One region of the Microbacterium sp. PM5 genome, then DNA from elsewhere that is predicted to be linked to it. Evidence: predicted binding sites of a transcription regulator. Region 1 holds the regulator's gene; the other holds the start of a gene.
What was found. Region 1 encodes LexA, which represses DNA repair genes until DNA is damaged. Its sites were predicted from a motif close to TCGAACANNTGTTCGA; they were not measured.
Positions count from the first base shown of each region.

Region 2: the regulator LexA is predicted to act here: its motif matches at 5,589-5,604, upstream of CEP17_RS12315 (HNH endonuclease signature motif containing protein).

Region 1 covers NZ_CP022162.1:3,070,062-3,080,477, reverse strand. The annotation lists gene hisB (imidazoleglycerol-phosphate dehydratase HisB) at 1-257, opposite strand, end outside; gene CEP17_RS14550 (histidinol-phosphate transaminase) at 316-1,422, opposite strand; gene CEP17_RS14545 (LysM peptidoglycan-binding domain-containing protein) at 1,468-1,848, opposite strand; gene lexA (transcriptional repressor LexA) at 2,158-2,823, shown strand; gene CEP17_RS14535 (hypothetical protein) at 2,826-3,833, shown strand; gene CEP17_RS14530 (methylenetetrahydrofolate reductase) at 3,841-4,818, opposite strand; gene CEP17_RS14525 (prolyl oligopeptidase family serine peptidase) at 4,968-6,902, shown strand; gene hflX (GTPase HflX) at 6,890-8,413, opposite strand; gene CEP17_RS14515 (methyltransferase) at 8,483-9,124, shown strand; gene dapF (diaminopimelate epimerase) at 9,223-10,086, opposite strand; gene CEP17_RS14505 (ASCH domain-containing protein) at 10,216-10,416, shown strand, end outside.
Region 2 covers NZ_CP022162.1:2,581,147-2,591,562, reverse strand. The annotation lists gene CEP17_RS12335 (glycosyltransferase family 4 protein) at 1,052-2,134, opposite strand; gene CEP17_RS12330 (sugar transferase) at 2,154-3,746, opposite strand; gene CEP17_RS12325 (CPBP family intramembrane glutamic endopeptidase) at 3,926-4,783, opposite strand; gene CEP17_RS12320 (low molecular weight phosphatase family protein) at 4,854-5,453, shown strand; gene CEP17_RS12315 (HNH endonuclease signature motif containing protein) at 5,616-6,983, shown strand; gene CEP17_RS12310 (polysaccharide biosynthesis tyrosine autokinase) at 7,193-8,710, shown strand; gene CEP17_RS12305 (hypothetical protein) at 8,714-9,649, shown strand; gene CEP17_RS12300 (response regulator) at 9,661-10,026, opposite strand; gene CEP17_RS12295 (HAMP domain-containing sensor histidine kinase) at 10,104-10,416, shown strand, end outside.

The DNA of each region.
Region 1 (10,416 bases):
GCCTGGCGGATCGCCTGTCCCAGGACGATCGCGGTGTCTTCGACGGTGTGGTGCGCGTCGATGTTGGTGTCTCCGGAGGCACGCACGGTGAGATCGGTGAGCGAGTGCTTCGCGAACGCCGTGAGCAGGTGATCGAAGAAGGGCACCGTGGTGTCGATGCGGCTGTGCCCGGTGCCGTCCAGATCGAGGTCGAGTTCGACCGTGGATTCGCTGGTCGCGCGTCGCAGGGATGCCGTGCGGGAGGCCGGGGTGCTCATGAGCCGAGTCTACCGAGAGCCCGCACGGGGCCTCGGCGTGTTACCCCGACGGTGACGGTCAGTGCGCGCCGGAACCGCCCGGTCCAAGCGACGCGAGCGCATCGAGGAAGGCCGTGGACTCCTCCTCCGTGCCGGCGGTGACACGCAGACTGTGGGCGATCCCGACGTCGCGGATCAGAACACCGCGGTCGTAGAGCCCCTGCCACGTCGTCGCCGGATCTTCCACACCCGAGAAGAGCACGAAGTTCGTCCAGCTCTCGAAGGGACGGTATCCGAGCGCATCGAGGGTCGCAGAGATCCGGTCACGCTGAGCGACGATCTCGTCCACCATGGCGAGCATGGCCGGCGCATGACGCAACGCGGCGGAGGCTGCTGCCTGGGTCAGCGCGCTGAGGTGGTAGGGCAGTCGAACCAGACGCAGCGCGTCGATGACGGCGGGGTCGGCCGCGAGGTAGCCGACGCGAGCGCCCGCGAAAGCGAAGGCCTTGCTCATCGTGCGCGACACCACGAGGCGCGGCCGGTCGGCCAGCAGCGTCAGCGCGGACCGGGAATCGCGGGGAGCGAACTCCTGGTAGGCCTCGTCGACGATCACGATGCCCGGCGCCGCGTCGTAGACCGCCTCGATCACATCGAGACCCAGCGGCGTTCCCGTCGGATTGTTCGGCGCACACAGGAACACGACGTCGGGCTGCGCACGGTCGATCTGGGCCGCGGCGTCGTCGGGGGCGAGCGTGTAGTCGACGCCACGCGTCCCGCTGACGTAGGTCGCACCCGTCGCGCGAGTGAGCAACGGATACATCGAATAGGTCGGCGCGAAACCGAACGCCGTCCGTCCGGGGCCGGCGAACGCCTGCAGGAGGTGCTGCAGAACCTCGTTGGATCCGTTCGCGGCCCAGATCTGCGCGGCTGAGAGGCCGTGACCCAGATACTCGGCGAAGCCTTCGCGCACGGCGGTGAACTCACGATCCGGGTAGCGGTTCACCTCCCGAAGAGCGCGCGCGATGCTGTCGAGGATGTCGTCCGCGACCGCTTCCGGCACCGGATGAGTGTTCTCGTTGACGTTCAGCGCGACGGGCAGCGGAGCCTGCGGGGCCCCATACGGCGTGAGGCCGCGCAGGTCATCTCTGAGAGGAAGGTCATCGAGTCGAACGCTCACCCTCACCATCGTAGGGGTCGCCGCGAGACCCGGACGAGGTCGGTCAGCGGCCGCTCAGCGACCGGCGGAGTACTCGGCCGGGATCGCGATGCTCTGCCCGGCGTCGAGGCTGCCCGAGTCCAGCGCATTGAGCCGCACGATCGCGTCGACCGCGTCCCGCGGGTCGACGTCGGGAGCGACCGCGCGCGCGATCGACCAGAGCGTATCGCCCGGCTGCACCGTGACATGGGTGAACGTGACTCCCGACGCCCCCTCGTTCGAGGCCAGCGCACCGCCTCCGGACACGATGCCGATGCCGAGCGCGACGACGACCGGGACCGAAGCGAGGAAGGCGAGCACCCGGCGACCGCGAACCGTCAGGCGCAGACGGGTGACCGGGGCCGCCGCGATGACACGGCCACGGGGCGAAGCGCCGAGGATGTCGATCGTGGTCATGAGTTCCTCCTTGAAACGTGTCCCGCTCCGGGGCGTCGAGTTGAAAGCGTCACTTCGAAGATTCGATTCGAGATTCGCATCCGCCTCTCGGCCGGGAGAGGTGGATGCGAATCTCTGTTCCGAATCTATCTTCGATAGTGTTCGAGTGTCAAGCCCTGCCGTTCTCGCAGATGAATCGAACCCGACACGCGTACACGTGCCGGACGACCGTGCGAAAACCGGATACGGTTTCGACAAGATGACCCCATCACCAACCTCCGACATTCGAAGGCGCTGCCTTCCGGGGACGCGATCGAAGGAGCGCGCGACATGGCCGACAAGCCTCAGACACGCAGGCGTAAGAGCCTCAGCGACAAGCAGCTGAAGATCCTCGAGGTGATCCAGACCTCCATCGCGCGCTTCGGCTACCCGCCGAGCATGCGCGAGATCGGCGACGCCGTGGGCCTGAAGTCGCTGTCCAGCGTCACGCACCAGCTCAACCAGCTGGAGCTGAGCGGTTATCTGCGCCGCGACGCCGGCAAGACGCGCGCGATGGAGGTCCTCATCGACCTGCCGGGTGCCGCCGCGGAGAACCCCGCCGACCTCACCCCCGCGCTCGGTGACGCCGCGCTCGTCCCCCTGGTCGGGCGCATCGCGGCAGGCGTACCGATCACGGCCGATCAGCAGGTCGAGGAGATCTTCCCGCTGCCGCGTCAGCTGGTCGGCAAGGGGGATCTCTTCATGCTCAAGGTCAGCGGCGAGTCGATGATCGACGCCGCCATCTGCGACGGCGACTGGGTCGTCGTGCGTTCCCAGCCGACGGCCGACAACGGCGACATCGTGGCGGCGATGCTGGACGGCGAAGCGACGGTGAAGACCTTCCGACAGCGGGACGGTCACACGTGGCTGCTCCCCCGCAACTCCTCCTTCGAGCCGATCCTCGGCGACGACGCCGTGGTTCTCGGTCGCGTCGTGGCCGTCCTGCGCGCGGTCTGAGCATGTCGCGGGCGCGCGCCGTCGTGTCGGCCGTCGCGGTCGTCCTGGCCGTCGTCTGCCTGCCGCTGTCCATCCTGAGCGTGTGGGCGAGGGTGCAGCTGGTGGATGAAGAGGCTTTCACCGCGACGCTTGCGCCGCTGGCCCGCTCGGCCGTCGTCCAGGACGCGGTGATCGCGGCATCCACCGACGCCGTCGACGCGAAGCTCGACACGAGCGCTCTCGCCGGCTCGATCGTCGACGGCATCATCGCCCTCGGCGTCGGCGATCGGGCTGCTGACGCCCTGCGACGACTGCAGGCGCCCGCCGCTGCGGCCGTGCAGACTCTCGTGCACGACGCGATCGCCGAAGCGATTCGCTCCGACGCCTTCGCAGCGGTCTGGGGCGAGGTTCTTCGGCAGTCTCACCGCGCGCTGACGCTCGCCGCAACCGCCGATGGCGCCGGCCTCGTGGTGCAGACCGATGCCGGACTCGGTGTGCAGGTCGGCGCCGTCGTGGCGGGCGTGAAGGAACGCCTGAGCGCGCGTGACGTCGCGTGGGCGACGCTCATCCCCTCGGTCGACCACGTCGTGATCATCGGCTCCGGGGATGCCCTCGCTGCCGTCCGAACGGGCTATGCGCTCGGCGTGAACGCGGGATGGTGGATGCCGGTCGCCACCGCGATCCTGTTCCTCGCCGGGATTGCGCTCGCTCGGCGACGCGTCGACACCCTCCGGTGGGCGGCGCTCGGGGCGGCGGCGGCTCTCGGAGCACTGCTGATCGCAGCGGCGGTCGGCCGCGCGGCGGTGTCGACCGCCGCCGCCGGAACGGCGCTGACACCGGCCGCAGCCGTCGCGATCTACGATCAGCTGCTATCGGCGGTGGTCGGCGCGTCCGGCGTAGCTCTGGCGATCGCGCTCGCCGTCGCCGCCGGCGCGTGGCTCGCCGGTCCATCGACGCCGGCGGTGGCGGTTCGCCATGCGTGGCGCCGCTGGGGGCTTCGCCGCGCGGCGGCAACCGCGTCCTCCGACTGAATGCCCCCTACGAGCGCCGTTCAGGGATCAGCCCCGCGGTGCGCAGCACACCCAGAACGGTCTCGTGATTGTTGAAGGCGTAAAGGTGGACGCCCTCGGCGCCGCCAGCCACCACGGCCCGGGCGAGCGCGGCGGCATGGGCGAGACCGACCTCGCGCTGCGCCGCGGCATCCGGAGCGGACTCCAGTGCCGCGGCGAGGGAGTCGGGGCGCGCGTCTCCGGTGAGCTCGAGCACACGGCGCAGGCGCCCGGGCGAGGTGATCGGCATGATTCCGGGGACGATCGGAATGACCACCCCGGCCGCCCGGGCACGAGCGACGAAGTCGAGGTACTCGTCGGCGTGGAAGAAGAGCTGCGTGATGGCTGACGTCGCCCCGGCGGCCTGCTTGGCCAGAAGCGCGTCGATGTCCTCGTAGCGATGACGCGAGCGCGGGTGACCGTTCGGGAACGCAGCGACCGCGATGTCGACGCGGTCGCCGTCGATGACCCGAACCGCTCCCGGAACGCCCGGGATCTCCCGCTCGCGGTACGTCGACCGCTCCGCGTGCACACGTCCGATGAGCTGCACGAGCTGAGCCGCCGACTCCAGATCGCCGAAGACGATGTCGTCCTCTCCGACGCCGAGCGGCGGGTCGCCGCGCACGGCGAGGAAGCGGGTGATGCCGGCGTCGAGGAAGTGGCGGATGACCGTCGTCGCCTCGGCATAGCTGCTGCCGACGCATGTCACATGCGCGACGGGGGGAACCCGCGTTTCGCGGAGGATATGCGTCAGCACGGCGAGCGAGCGATCGGTGGTCGAGCCTCCGGCGCCGAACGTCACGGAGATGAACCGCGGCCCCGCCTCGGCCAGCACGCGGATGGTCTCGTGGAGCGCAGGCAACTGCGCCAGCGTGCGCGGAGGATAGATCTCGAACGAGAACGGAACCTGCGGCGATGCCTCGCCGCCGGCCCGCGCAGCAGCGATGTGCGGTTCGTGAGACGTCATCGCTCGGTGCCTTCTCTCGCGTCGGGGTCGTGCAGCCGGCGTACCGCAGCCTCGGTGCCACCACTGTAGAGCCACCTTGCCGCCCGTCCCCGCGTGTGACGAGACGTGTCCTGCGACGTCGACTGACGCAGGCGCGTAGCGTGGCAGGCATGGTCGATGTGCACCCCTATGGATCCTGGCCCTCTCCGTTCACGGCCGCGTGGGCTTCCGCGTCGTCACCCCGCATCGACGGTGCCGCGCTCGTCGGCGACGAGGTGTGGTGGGCGCAGACGGTGGCCGACGAGGCCGGCCGCACCGCGGTGTTCCGGCGCGATGCCACCGAAAGGGTGCACCCCGTCCTGCCGGCGCCGTGGAACGCCAGATCCGGCGTGCACGAGTACGGCGGGGGATCCTGGGCGGTCGACGAGGCCGGCCGACTGTTCTTCGTCGAACGGCGAGACCAGCAGGTGTGGGTGCGCGAACCCGGCTCGGAGCCGCGTCGCCTGACGAACGACGCGGACGTCCGCTACGGCGGGCTTCGCGCGTCCGGCGGCATACTGCTGGCCATCCGCGAACGGGCGGGCCGTGAACGGGCGATCGTGCGCATCGACCTGCAGGGTGAGGGAGCGAGCGATCTCGTCGCGGGCAGCGACTTCGTTGCTCAGCCCGCACTGTCGCCGCGCGGCGACCGTCTCGCGTGGGTGGCCTGGAATCACCCCGACATGCCCTGGGACCGCACGAGACTGCGTGTCGGTCGCCTGGAGGACGGCGCCGTGGTCGAGTGGACCGACGTGACCGACGGCAGCACGGCAGCGCTCCAGCCCGAGTGGTGTGACGAGGACGACCTGCTCTACCTGGACGACGCGACCGGCCGATGGAACCTCTGGAGACTGCGCCTCGATGCCGATCTGCCGCGGACACCTTTCGCGCCGGCCGATGCAGACACGGGAGGCCCGCTGTGGTCGCTCGGCAGCCGCTGGTTCGGGGTGACCTCCGACGGCGGGGTGATCGCTGTCCGCACCAACGGCTCCGACGAACTCGTCTGGCGCACCGCCGCGGGCACCGAGACCGTGATCCCTCTGCCTGCCACGGCATCGCTCTGCGTCGAAGCGGTCGTGGGGCGTCGGGCGCTGATCTCCGGGCTGGCGCCGGGCATGAGCGGGATCTGGCTCGTGGAGATCGATGAGGAGGCCGCGACGATGCGCGTCGATCTGGTGATCGGGCAGCGTGCAGAGGTCGACGGCGAGGATCTCGATGCGTGGCTTCCCGACACACGCCCGTTCTCGCTCGAAGGCCCGACGGGCACGGTGCACGCGTTCGTGCATCCCCCGCGACATCCGCGGGTGGCGGCACCCGAGACGGAACGCCCGCCGTACCTCGTGCTGGTGCACGGCGGGCCGACCGGCCACGAGGGCGGCGTCGCCGACGCGAAGACGCTGTTCTTCACGAGTCGCGGCATCGGGGTGCTGGAGGTGAACTACGGGGGCTCGACGGGGTACGGCCGCGCATACCGTGAGCGGCTGCGCGGCCAATGGGGCGTCGTCGACATCGCAGATGTCGCGGCATCCGCCACGGGCCTGGCCGCCACGGGCGCGGCCGACCCCGCGCGCCTCGCGATCAAGGGCGGATCAGCCGGTGGCTGGACCGTGCTCGCCGCGCTGGCCCGCACCGACGTTTTCGGCGCAGGCATCTCCCGCTACGGCGTGGGCGACGCCCGCACCCTGGCCGCCGATACCCACGATTTCGAGTCCCGGTATCTCGATGGGCTCATCGGAGCGCTACCCGAGGCCGAGGAGCTCTACATCCAGCGCTCCCCGTTGACGCACATCGACGGCTTCCAGGTGCCGGTGCTGCTGCTGCAGGGCGCAGACGATGCCGTCGTGCCGCCATCGCAGGCCGAAGCGATCCGCGACGCGCTCGCGGCCCGTCATATCCCGCACGCCTATGTGCTCTACGAGGGCGAAGGGCACGGGTTCCGCGGCGCCGAGGCGGTCGTGCACGCGCTGCAGAGCGAGCTCGCGTTCCTCGGCCAGGTGTTCGGGTTCACGACGCCCGGCGTGCCGCCGATAGACCTGGCAGGCTCCTCACCACGTCAGAGCGCGTAGGGCGCCAGCTCCGCCGCGAGTCGCTCGGAGACGTGGGCGTGCACCGCGGTGCCGCCCTCTTCGTGAGCGGTCGAGAGGATGTGGCCGGACTCGTGCACGGCGTTGATGAGGTCCCCGCGGTCGTACGGCACGAGCGCGCGCACTTCGACCGCCGGCAGCGGGAGGGCGTCCTCGATGACGGTGCGCAGCTGCGCGATACCCTCCCCCGTGCGCGACGACACGAACAGCGCGGAGGGCTCGAGCCCGCGCAGCACGAGTCTGGTGTCGTCGTCGACGAGATCGGCTTTGTTGAAGACGACGATCTCGCGCGTCGAGCGCGCACCCACGTCGCCCATCACGTCGCGCACGGTCGCGAGCTGCGCGGCGGGGTCGGGGTGGGAGCCGTCCACGACGTGAACCAGCACGTCGGCGTCGCCGACCTCTTCCAGCGTCGACCGGAAGGCCTCGACGAGCTGATGAGGCAGATTGCGCACGAACCCGACCGTGTCCGTCAGGGTGTAGACGCGACCGTCGGCCGCTTCGGCGCGACGTACGGTCGCGTCCAGGGTCGCGAACAGCGCGTTCTCGACGAGCACACCGGCGCTCGTGAGCCGGTTGAGCAGGCTGGACTTGCCGGCGTTCGTGTAGCCGGCGATCGCGACCGACGGGATCGTGTTGCGCTTGCGTTCGCTGCGCTTGGCCTCGCGGGCGGGTGCGAAGTCACGCAGCTGCTTGCGCAGCTGGGCCATCTTGGTGCGGATGCGGCGGCGATCGAGCTCGATCTTCGTCTCACCCGGCCCGCGTGAGCCCATGCCGGCGCCGCCGGCACCCACCTGACCACCGGCCTGACGGCTCATCGACTCGCCCCAGCCACGCAGGCGCGGCAACAGGTACTCGAGCTGGGCGAGCTCGACCTGGGCCTTGCCCTCGCGGCTCTTGGCGTGCTGGCTGAAGATGTCGAGGATCACGGTGGTGCGGTCGATGACCTTCACCTTCACGACGTCCTCCAGTGCGCGGCGCTGGCTCGGAGCGAGCTCCGTGTCGGCGATGACGGTGTCGGCGCCGACGGCGGCCACGAGGTCGCGCAGCTCCGCCGCCTTGCCGCGGCCGATGTAGGTCGCGGGGTCGGGATGCGGACGCCGCTGCAGCACGCCGTCGAGAACGACGGCACCGGCCGTCTCGGCGAGCGCGGCGAGTTCGCGCAGCGAGTTCTCGGCATCCTCCTGCGACCCTTGGGGGTACACGCCCACGAGCACGACGTTCTCCAGACGCAGCTGGCGGTACTCGACCTCGGTGACGTCTTCGAGCTCCGTGGACAGACCCGGTACGCGCCGCAGCGCCGCGCGTTCCTCGCGATCCCACTGATCGCCGTCGGCGTCACCGGAGGCGACGGTTGCGGCATCCTGCAGCGCCTGGGCGCTACCGAAGACGCGCACGCCAGAGCGGCCCTCGGCACGTGCCAGCACGCGATCCACCGGGTCGAGCGGCGTCTCTTCGCCGTGCTCGTCGGTGGTCTCGGTGGTGTGGGTCATGGATTCCTTCCAGGTCAGCCTTGCAGTCTAGCCTCCCGCGCGGGCGGGTGGCTCCGGTACGCTCGCAGGATGGGGAGTGACCACTACTTCAGCGCCTCCCCGTCCAGCGCCGAGAACCTCCGTCGCATCCGCGTGTCCCTCGGCGGGCGCAGCGGCGAGGTCACGACCGCGGGCGGGGTGTTCAGCCCCGACCACGTCGACGGCGGGACGGCGGTGCTGCTCGCGAATACTCCGCCGCCGCCACCGGGCGGCCACCTGCTCGACCTCGGCTGCGGCTGGGGGCCGATCGCGCTCAGCATCGCCGTGCAGTCGCCCCATGCCACGGTGTGGGCGGTGGACGTCAACGATCGCGCCCTCGACCTGGTGCGCCGAAACGCGCAGGAATGGGGTGTCGGCAACATCAACGCTGTGCGTCCCGAGGATGTTCCGGACGACGTCCGCTTCCGCAGCATCCGCTCCAATCCGCCCATCCGCGTCGGCAAGAACGAGTTGCACGGTCTTCTGGAGACGTGGCTGCCCCGCTTGGACGAACGAAGCGATGCCTGGCTGGTCGTGCAGCGAAACCTCGGGTCCGACTCGCTGCAGAGGTGGCTGGCGGCGACGTTCGACAACGGATACTCCGTGACGCGCGCGGCGACCGGACGCGGCTTCCGCGTGCTCAAAGTGCGCCGTCACGGTGCGGTGCGCACCGGCGCCATCGAACTGCCCTGAGGCTCCAGACCCGCCCTGGGTTTCCAGACCCGCCCTGGGTTTCCAGACCCGCCCTGGGTTTCCAGACCCGCCCTGGGTCCCCCGCGATCGACGCCGCGTCAGGCCAGGCGCACCTCGCCGGAGTAGACGAGAGCCGCCGGCCCCGACAGGAGCACGTGGTCGCCGTCGCCTTCGGCGACGATGCGAACGCCCAGGATGCCGCCGGGCACCTCGACGCTCCAGTGATCGGGCGCCGCGGGACCAGCCCAGTGACGAACGGCGAGGGCCGCCGCCGCGACACCCGTGCCGCAGGAAAGCGTCTCACCCACACCGCGTTCGAAGACACGCATACGGATGCTGCCGACGCCGTTCTTCACGAGCGGGTCGGCCGGAACGACGAACTCGACGTTCGCCCCGGCGACCGGCTCCGGATGCAGCAGCGGCTGCACGGTGAGGTCGAGCTCCTCGAGCTCAGCCGTGCTGGAAAGCGCCACGACGACGTGCGGGTTGCCGACGTCGATGCCCTGACCGGGCCGGGCGACGTCGAGTCCCCGCGCCTTCACGACGGTGTCGCCGTCGATGGCGAAGACGCCGAGGTCGACCTCGAAGCCCAGGTCGCTGCGCGTCAAGGTCTTGATGCCGGCGCGCGTGCCGATGCGCAGCGGTGCGGCGTCGATGTCGGCACGGCCGGTGTCCACCAGGTACTTCGCGAAGACGCGCGTGCCGTTGCCGCACATCTCGGCGGCGGATCCGTCGGCGTTGCGGTAGTCCATGAACCACTCGGCGTCCCCGCTCGCCGCACCCTCGGCGATGCGGGCGCTGCGAACGACGCGCAGGATGCCGTCGCCGCCGATGCCGAAGCGGCGATCGCACAGGGCCGCCACCTGGGCGGCGCTCAGGTCGAGGGCGCCCTCGTCATCGGGCACGATCACGAAGTCGTTCCCGGTGCCGTGGCCCTTGGTGAATGCGATGGACTCTCCCACCCGGTCAGTCTACGGTTTGCAGGCCGCGCCTCGGCCGGCCGCGCGCGAGCGACGTGGCAGGATCTGAGGGTGACAGAACCCGCTCTCTCCTCTCACGCGCTCCCCCTCGACAGCGATGCTGCCGCCGCGATGTGGGACGCCTACCGCGCCGCGCGGCCCGAAGCGGTGCTCGCCGGGGGCGAGTACACCGTCGAGCACTTCGGTGACAACGCCCGGCTCGCCGACGAACTCCTCGACATCGTGCTGTCGGGGCGGAAACGGGCGACGGCAGAGCTCGTGGCCGACTTCGTCGCTCGGGGCGATCTCGTGCCGCGCATCGGATCGCACTGG
Region 2 (10,416 bases), 490 kb from region 1:
CAGTTCCCAAACCGCTGATGCACATCCGTCACAGCGCCTCGGGCCGGAGGGCCCACACCGCCGCCTCGTCCACCACGCGGCGATCTACCGGCGCCCCGCCCATGAATCTTGCAGACGGAACAGCGGCGCCAAAGGCTCCGTGCCCGCGCTCCACTCAAACAGCCACTGGCTGGGGGAGAAACATCCAGCGCGAGATCGACTCTGACACACGACCGAGAGAATTGACAAGGGAGTATCCGGCCCTGGCTACCGACCGAAAACGCGAGCAATTCTAGCTGGGCGCCGGACTACCGCCAACATCGCGCGAAGGTAGCACGCAATCACATCAGCCAAGAAGGAATACCACCGCTCGTCTTCCGTGTCGAGCCAAGTCAGCTCAGGCGCTCTCGATGAGGAGACACGTATCCCTCTCTCCTGATTCACGGCATTCGATCCGTGGCAACTCTGCACCCATCGTCGCACGCCTTTCAGCTGAACAACGGGACCGTGCTTACTGAGCCGGTCGTGCCAATCGCAAAAGACGGTGAGCGGAGGCTCGGCTGCAGGCTCCACCAAAGAAATGAACGCGTTCGACGGATGTCCGTATCTCAACAGACGTCTCCGACTGTACTGATACCCGTCGGCAAAATTCAGAAAAGCGAAAGCTCTATCGAGCGCTTCTCGCTGCACATCCTCTATGTATCGAGGATGCAGTGAGTCGTCGCTGTCCACCCTGCTTGTCAAGATTCTTTCGGCACCGCTGACCCGCGCCGCGACCTGGCTCGCGACTACTTCCTTCTCGCAGACACCAGATACCGCCACGATCTCGGCGTTGACCGGGAGTTTCGCCTCCAAGTAATCGCGCACACGATCAGGCGACATCTCATCGATAAAGACGAGCCACGTGAAGTCTGAGTTGGTCTGAGCAGCCACGCTCGGGAGACAATACCTCTCGAATAAATCCACTCGCGCCTCCACCCATTCCATTGGGGGCAAAGGCGTTCCATCGTTGATTCGCACATGGAATCGAGTGATCAAGAAGTGCTCAACCCTCCCCAACCCGGCGACACCGTCAGTGGGCAGCGCCATCTTTTCCTACCTCTCTGAAAGCAGCAGCCATCGTTTCCACCGAGTACAAATCCCTCACCCTTGAGGAGAGCGCCTCCGAATACTCGCTCACCATGTGTCGCCTCTGCCACGCCTGGCGCATCGTTTCCGCCAGTGCTATCGAGTCATCGGTGGTGAAGGAGGTACTGTTCTCTTCATCCAACAATTCGATTTCGGGCGCATGTGGCTCCGATCTGGAGTAGATGACAGGCACTCCGAAGCCTAGGGACTGTGTGGCATTGAGTCCGACGTAGCCGGGTGCAATCATGGATACAGCACATCCGAAAAGCTCTCGCAAATCATCGACGCTTGTGATTTCCCCCATGAAGCGAATTCGACCAGCATTCACTAGGTCAGCGTAGCTCTTTTGGATCGAATCGCGGAGTGGTCCGTCGCCGATGATCACCAAACGACTATCGGAAAGCTCTCTCGCGATGTGTGCGAACGCTTCGGCTGCGAGCGCAACTTTCTTGTTTTCCACGATTCGCCCGATTACGATGAAGTCAGTGCGATCTACACCTAACAAACTGGGCACGAGTTCTTCACGGGAGTAAATTGCGTTCGCTGCGACGTAGACGGGCGTCTGCGGGTGCAGTCTACGGAAGTCGTCTCGCTGTCTATAGGTATAGACGATCATTCCGTCTATCCCGCGCCGCATGACATTACGCACAAGGTCTGACCGGGCCGCCTCGCCTGCTCGGGGAAATACATGACCCCACGCCACCGTCTTCAGTCGCAGAATTTTGCGAACTGCGATCGCAAGCCAGGAGTTGAGAATTCGGGGGTTTAGCTCTACGACTAGGTTTTCAGCACTCCGGATAGCCCGCCAAGTCCCACGCTGCCATGCGAACCGACCACCAAGGAAGAAAAGGTTCCGTCCGGTGTATGTCACATTTTCGCCATTGACGCCAAGAACCACGCCGGGTAGAAATTGCCGGTCTCCGCTGAGAAAGGAAACTGATCTAGTTTCGGAAAGTTCCGAAACAAGGGCCTGCCGATAGTGGGGCAATGCAAGTTGCAATACCACGACCCCTGTGATCCTCTTCATGTACGTCCTCTCGCCGACACTAAACGGCAGATTCCCCCGGCATGAGCGCCGCCTTTGCAGTCTTCGCCAGAATTGCAAGATCGCCAACCAGCGACCAATTCTCCACATATGACAAGTCCAACCGCACGGTCTCCTCCCAGGACAGCGTGGAACGACCGCTCACTTGCCACAAACCGGTAATGCCCGGCTTGACCAGGAACCGACGATGCACATGAGTCGCATACTGGGCAACCTCGCTGGCTAACGGCGGCCGCGGTCCCACGAGTGACATCGAGCCGCCGATCACGTTGAACAGCTGCGGGAGCTCGTCCAGGCTGTACTTGCGCATGATTCGCCCGATCGGCGTCACCCGTGGGTCGTTCTTCATCTTGAACAAGACCTCGTTGCCCGAGTCAATGCCCTGCTCGACGCGCTGCCGCTGCAACCTCTCGAGTAGCTCTTCCGCATTCGTCACCATCGAGCGAAACTTCAGCATGGTGAACTCGCGCCCACCACGCCCAATGCGCACCTGCCGAAACAGAATCGGCCCCTCAGACGAGAGCCGAATACTCATCGCCAGGAGAGCCAGCACAGGGCTCAGCAACAGGACGCCGACGGCACTCGCGGTCACGTCGACCGATCGCTTCAGGAACAACTGGCCCTTGCTGAAGCGCGGCGTCTCGACGTGGATGAGGGGCAAGCCGGCGACGGGCCGAGTGTGCAGTCGCGGACCCGCGATATCGACGATGCTCGGCGCGAGCACGAGGTGCTGGCGCCCCGCCTGCAGGTTCCAAGAGATCTGCTTCACCTTGTCGGGCGGCAGCTCATCGGTGCTCGTCACGGCCACGGTATCGGCGCCGGTCAGTTCCATCGCGCGCTCCACCGCGTTGACGCTCCCCATCATCGGGATGGTCGTGCCCGGAACCAAGTCGGCAACCTTGCCCGTCGGAGTGCACGCACCGACGACGTGATAGCCGGCGCTCGGAGTGCGGATGAGCTCACGCGCGATCTGAGCCACCGACTCCTCCGAGCCGACGAGAAGAACCCGAGCCGAGAAGTCTCCCGTTTTGCGCTTCATGATCAGCCACTGCCGCCACAGCCACCGCGTCCACAGCAGCACAGCGACGCCCACCGGCAGACTGATGAGAAGAAATCCGCGGGCGACATCCACCTTGGTCAAGAACGCCACGATGGCGATCACTCCGAAGAGACGCACGCTGGCGTCGACGACACGCAGGTACTCGTTCGACCCCGATCCGAGCACACGGATGCTCCGGGAGTCACTCCACGACAGCGCACCGAGCCAGGCGACGACGAGGATCACCGAGAACACCCAATAGGAGATGTCAGAGATGCGAGCGTCGTCCCGGATTGCCAGTTGCGCATTGCCGAGGCCGAACCATGCGATCTGCGTGCCGAAGACGACCCACACAAGTACGAGGAAGTCGCTGACCACGAGCCGTCGCTGAAAGCGGCGACGCCAATCGTTGAAGGGTGGGGCAGCGGGACGCATGGTGCTGGTGGCCTGAGTCGACGCACCGGCCGGAGCAGTGATGGAGCCGCTGTCCGCGCGGGGTGCTGTCGAGTCGTGAGGCGACTCCGTCGTCGCATCGACCTGAATATCGGTCGACACTTCGGCTTCCTCCTATATCTCGGTTTCGGCCCCCCGGCTGTCGGGAGATTATCAGCCGAATGTGTCAGGTGTGTGACGCGTGACGGTCTGATGACTCCCGGTGACACCCGAGCCTATGAGCACGATGAGAGGGCTCTCATCATCCTTTTGGTGAAAACTTGGTGTCGCGTGCGGATCCGTCAGCCGAGCGACGGCGCCGCGGGCGCGACGGCACCCCACGTTCCGACGACGACGAGCACCAGATACGACACGTTGTAGACCACGTGCGTCAGCACGGCGCCCCAGATGCGGCCCGTGAGCAGAACCACGAGGGCGCACGTGCCCCCGACCGCGAAGAGTTGGATGCCGTCGACCAGCGTCAACGCCCCGGCCGTCGCGTGCAGCAGCACGAACCCGCCCGCCGACACCAGCGCCGCCGTCACCCCGGCCGCCACCCCACCCACGCTCCGCCGCAGCAACTGATACACCGCGACGAGAACGACCGTGCGGAAGAAGAACTCCTCGACGAGCGGCGCGACCAGCCCCGCCGGAATCGCCTCCGTCAGCCACCACCCCGAGGGCAGGCCGCCGTCGAGCGCCATCGCGGAGGGGAAGGCCGCGGCATCCGCACCGCTCACCCAGCCCTGCAGCAGACGCAGGCCGAGCCCCAGCCCGACGCCCCACAGCACATCGATCGGCCGAAACCGCAGCAGCCCGGCCGGCCGTGACCGCGCGAACGCGAATGCGACGGCGCCACCGAGCCCGAGCCACAGCACCACGGTCGAGGCGGTGGCGGCCCACGGCGCCGCGATACGGCTCACGGCGCCGCCGCCGACGACGCCGAGCCCCACCCCGATGAGCGCCGCCGACAGGACGGCAAGGTCCCACCGGCGCACCGCCGTGCCGCCCAGACGCCAGTCGGTGCGCTTGCGACGACGGCGACCGGGCGTCGCGGGCTCGCCAGAGGCCTCCGACGCGCCGCGCTCGCTCGGCAACCGGCGTGCAGGCGTCGACGCCTCGAGGGCGGACGAACCGGGGTCGCTAAGCTGATCGGGCACGTGGCCAAACTACCGGTCACGCGGCGAGCCACACACTCCCTCCCCCGCTCTATCGACACCGGAAGTCACCGTGCTCGAGATCCTCACCGTGTGCACCGGCAACATCTGCCGCTCCCCCCTGGCCGCGCAGCTGCTGGCCACCCGCCTCGCCGATCTTCCGGTGCGCGTCTCCAGCGCCGGCGCTCGCGCGCGCGACGGGATGCCGATGACTCCCGAAGCCGCTGACCTCGCCGTCGCCCGCGGCGTCGACCCGGCGCTCGTGGCGGCCCACGGCGCCCGCTACCTCACCCCGGTGCACGTGCGCACCGCCGATCTCGTGCTCGCCATGGCGCGCGACCACCGCCGCGAAGTCGTCGAGCTCGACCCCTCGCGAATGCGACAGGCCTTCACGGCGCGCGAGTTCGCCCGCCTCGCCGCCGATCTGAGCGACGACGACCTGCGGACGGCCGCAGCGACCGCCGGGGAGGGCGCACCTCCGCGGGAGCGCTTCGCCGCCGCGCTGGGCGCGATCGCCGGGCGCCGCGGGATCACGCTGCCCCCGACATCCCCCGAGGACGACGACGTCATCGACCCCTACGGCCGCTCGGCGGCCACGTACGAACGCTCCGCGGTCGAGCTCGAGCCGGGGCTCGTCGCCGTCGAACGCGTCGTGCGGATCGCCTTCGGCTGACCGCGGCGCGGGCGGCGTTTCGACTCGCGCTTCGCGCTCACTCAACGACCGGGAGTGGTGGGAGGGTGCTGCCGGTCGTTGAGCGAGCGCAGCGAGTCGAAACGCCGCGACCCCTGTGGACAACTCCGACGAGTGTCGTAGGTATGTTCTAATGTCGAAGTCATGGAGAACAGGCTCGATGGCATCGCCGCAGCGCTCGACGCGCTCGCGGCGGCGGGCGGTGCACAGGCGCCGGCCGCGCTGTCACCGAGCGCGCTCGTCGAGGTGAATCGCGCTTTCGGCGTGCTCATGCGCCAGGTCGACGCCGCGTTCGCGCCCGTCGCAGCCGAGATCTCCCGTCAGTCGCGGCCGCAGCTCGGGGGCGACTCCCTCGCCAAGAAGCAGGGCTTCCGCTCCCCCGTCGCGCTGATCCAAGCCACCACCGGCGCGAGCGTGGGCGAAGCGATCAGACTCGTGCAGGTGGGCGAGAGCACGGCGCCGCGCACCAGTATCAGCGGCGAGTCGCGACCCGCCGCGCACCCGCACGTGGCGGCGGCTGTGGCGGCGGGCGCTCTGTCGATGACAGCGGCGTCGGCGATCATCACTCTGCTCGACAAGCTGTCGCTCCGCGTCGATTCCGCGCGCAGGGATGCCGTCGAGCGCGACCTCTGCCAGCGGGCACCCGGACTGCGGGCCGACGAGCTGACCAGGCTGCTGGCGCACGCGGAGGCCGAACTCGACCCCGACGGGCTCGCCGCCGCGCACGAGGAGCATCGGTCGGCCCGCGCGCTGCGGATGCAGGAGCGAGACGGCATGCTCCACCTCACCGGGGTATTCGACGTGGCCACCGCCGCGCCGATCAAGACGGTGCTCGACGCGATGGTCACCCGCGTGCTGCAGAACAACGAGCATGCCCCGCGGCACGAACACGGGGGCGGCGACGACCCCGAGGCAGGCGCTCTTCGCGACGAGCGCACGGTGCCGCAGATGAGAGCCGACGCCCTGCACGAACTGTGCGCGCACGCCCTCGGCTGCGAGCAGGTCCCCACGGTCGCGACGACCACCGTCGTCGTGCGGATGACGCTCGACCAGCTCGAGTCGGGGTGCGGCGTCGCGCGCATCGACGGGTTCGACGCATCGCTGCCCGCCGCGGAAGTGCGCCGGCTCGCCGCCGACCTGCAGGTCATTCCGTGCGTTCTCGGCGGCGACAGCGAGATTCTCGACTGGGGCCGCACGCGTCGCCTGTTCTCACCCGCACAGAAGCTCGCCCTCGCCGAACGCGACGGCGGCTGCGCGTTCTGCGGGGCTCCGCCGGCGTGGACTCACGGGCACCACATCGCCTGGTGGAACCGGGATGCCGGGCCCACCGACCTCGACAACGGCGTGCTGCTGTGCACCGGCTGCCACCATCGCATCCACAGCGACGGGTGGGAGATCCGCGTCGACGGCGTCGGAGTGGCCGCGCGGGTGTGGTTCATCCCGCCGCCGTGGATCGACGCCGATCGCACGCCCCGCATCGGTGGGAGTGCCCGCTACGCGCTGAAGTGCTGAGCCGCTGAACTGCTGAGCCGCTGAGCGATGTGGGGTGATGATGACCGATCCACACGGCGGCACCGACGGCGACGGCGACCTGTGCAGGCTGCACACGCACGTGTTGCCGCCCGGACACCGGCCCGAAACATCCGCTATGGCAGACTGAGTCCGATCGTCCCGGCCTTGCAACCCCCCTCCTGGCTGGCAGCGCGTCTTCGAGAGGCACCATGGAGCTCAGCGACTACATCCGCATCCTCCGCAAGAACTGGCTCGTGATCGTCGTGCTGACCCTGCTGGGACTCGGCGCGGCGGCGGGCTACTCCCTCACGAGGACCCCGATCTACGAGTCCGCGAGCACGGTCTTCGTCTCCACGCAGTCGGGCAACACGGCCCAGGAGCTGCAGCAGGGATCGTCGTTCGCCCAGGCCCGCATCAACACCTATGTGGGACTCACCACGACGCCCGTCGTGCTGAACCCGGTGATCGCCGACCTCGGCCTCGCCCGCACCGCCGAAGATCTCGCGAAAGACGTCAAGGCGTCGGCCGCTCTCAACTCCACGCTCATCACCATCACGGTCTCCGACCCCGACGCCGTGCAGGCGGCCAAGATCGCCAACGCGATCGCGGCGAGCCTCGCCTCCGCGGTGCCGCAGCTCGAGCCCGAGAGCAACAGCGGGGCCAGCGCCATCCGCCTCAGCCGCGTCAGCGACGCGCAGCCCGCGCTGAAGCCGTCGAGCCCCAACGTGCCGCTGAACCTCGCCCTCGGTGTTCTCGTCGGCCTGGCCCTCGGTATCGGCGTCGCGGTGCTGCGCACCACCCTCGACAACCGGGTGCGCACGCCCCGCGAGGCCGAGCAGATCACCGGCTCGCCCGGCATCGGCGCGATCGCCTACGACACGAAGGCCAAGGAGCGCCCGCTCATCGTCCACGCCGATCCGCTGAGCCCCCGGGCCGAGTCGTTCCGGGCGCTGCGCACCAACCTGCAGTTCCTCGACATGGGCGGCCGCTCCAGCTTCGTCATCACCAGCTCGATCCCCAGCGAGGGCAAGTCGACCACCACGATCAACCTCGCCATCGCCCTCGCCGACGCCGGCAAGCGCGTCGCCCTGCTCGACACCGACCTTCGCAAGCCCAAGGTCGCCGAATACCTCGGCATGGAGGGCGGCGCGGGTCTCACCGACGTGCTCATCGGTCGCGCGAAGGTCGGGGAGGTCATGCTCCCCTGGGGCGGGCGCAGCCTCTACGTGCTGCCCGCCGGCAAGATCCCACCGAACCCCAGCGAGCTGCTCGGCTCCCGCCAGATGAACACGCTGCTCGAGATGCTCGAGAAGGACTTCGACGTCGTGCTCTGCGACGCACCGCCCCTGCTGCCCGTCACCGACGCCGCCATCCTCGCGCGCGTCACCAGCGGCGCGCTGCTGATCATCTCGGCCGGCCGCACGACCAAGCACCAGCTCCAGGGGGCCACCGAAGCCCTCAACACCGTCGGCGCCAAGCTCGCCGGCTTCGTGATGTCGATGGTTCCCACCCGCGGGCCCGACTCCTACTACTCCGCCTACGGGTACGGATACGGATACGGGTACGGCTACCGCGAGACCCCGGCCAAGACCTCCAAGGCCGAGCGCAAGGGGGCCAAGCGCCGCGGACGCACCACGCCGCTGGCCAGCGTGCCCGCCGCCCCCACGCTCGACGAGCTCGGGTTCGACTCCCGCCGCGACGCGCGTGAGGCCGACAGGGAGAGCTGAGTCGTGCCCCGCCCGCGCAGCTTCGCCAAGAGCCGCGGCGGCGCGACGCTCATCGCGATCGGACTGATCGCGCTCACCGTCGCGGCCGTCGGGCTCAGCGTCGCCGCGCTCCGGCAGGGCCGCGGCCCCGGCGACGTCGACGCCACCGTCGGACCGGCGCCCACCTTCACCTACGCCGTCCGCACCCCGACAGCGACGGCGACACCCACGGCATCCGCTTCCCCCACCCCTGCCGGCGCGCCCGGTGCGGCCGAGCGGTTCCTGTCCGTCGGCGCCGACGCGATGTGGCGCGCCACCGCGGGAGCGTGCGGCGGCGCGGCCCCCGTCGTCGAACGCTCCGGCGATAACGGCGCCACGTGGCAGAGCGTCACCCCCACGGCGAAGGGCGCCGTCCAGGTGCTCAGCCTCACCTCGTTCGGTGGGCGCAACGCCACCGCCGTCGCCGCGCTCGGCGCGAACTGCACCCTGAATACGCTGCGCACCTACACCGACGGCCGGTTCTGGGAGCCCTATCCCGACATCTTCGCCGTCGACACCTACGTACTTCCCGGCGAGCGCGCCGTCATCGTCGACGGCACACGCATCGCCGCCCCCTGCGCGACACCCTGGGGCCTGCGCTCGGCCGGCAGCACCACCGCGATCGTCTGCGACGACGCCGCCTACCGCCTGGACGGGCAGAACTGGACGCGTCTCGCTCAGACCGCACGTGCCGTCGCCGTCAGCGCAGACACCGTCTACATCGCGCAGACGGATGCCGCGTGCAGCGGCATCCGCATCACCGCCCACTCGAGCGACGCGACCGGAGCGAGCGATCTCGGATGCACGACGCTCGACGCCGCCGATGCCGCCGGGCCACTCGCACTGGACGCGAGCAGCAGCGCATCGGGCACCGTGCTCACCCTCTGGGCGGGCTCACGCCTCATCGACATCGCCGGCTGAGCCGGCCGCAGTCACGAGGCGAGCAGCTCGGCGACGCGGCGACGCAGCTCGCGCGGCGCGAAGGGCTTCACGACGTAGTCGTCGGCACCGGCTCCGCGCGCCGCATCGATGTCGGACGGCGCCGATTTGGCCGTGAGCATGATGATGCGGGTGGCATCGAACGACGAATCCTGCCGCAGCGTGCGACAGACCTCGATGCCCGTCATCCCCGGCATCATCCAATCGAGAACGATGAGATCGGGGTGCGCTGCCGATGCCGCGGCGATTCCGTGCTCGCCGTCGGTGGCGACGGTGACCTCATGACCGGCGATGCTCAAGACCGTGCGCACCAGTTCGGCGACGTCGGCGTCGTCATCGACAACGAGCACGTTCGCCATGGGTGCGTCCTCCACCGACTCAGCCCCTCGATAACTAGCCTGGCTAGATTTCCCCCGAATGCCATTAGCGTACTCGTATGACAGCCTCCGGGGTGGATCGCCCCGTCGATCGCCCCACAGCTGCGTGGCGCACCCTGGGCTTCTGGCTGGGCGGAGCAGTGCTCATCTTCGTGCTGTCGATCGTGGCGGTCGGCTTCGCCGTTCCCGGCGTGCCGGTAGCCCTGTGGTGGCCCGCGGCCGGCGTCTCGGCCGTGCTCGTCCTGCGCGCGCCGCCGCATCGCCGCGCGGTGTCGGTGTGCGTCGTGCTCGTCGCGACGACCGCCGGCAACTTCGTGGCGGGGCGACCCGCCGAGCTCAGCGGTCTGTACGGACTGGCGAACGCGATCGAAG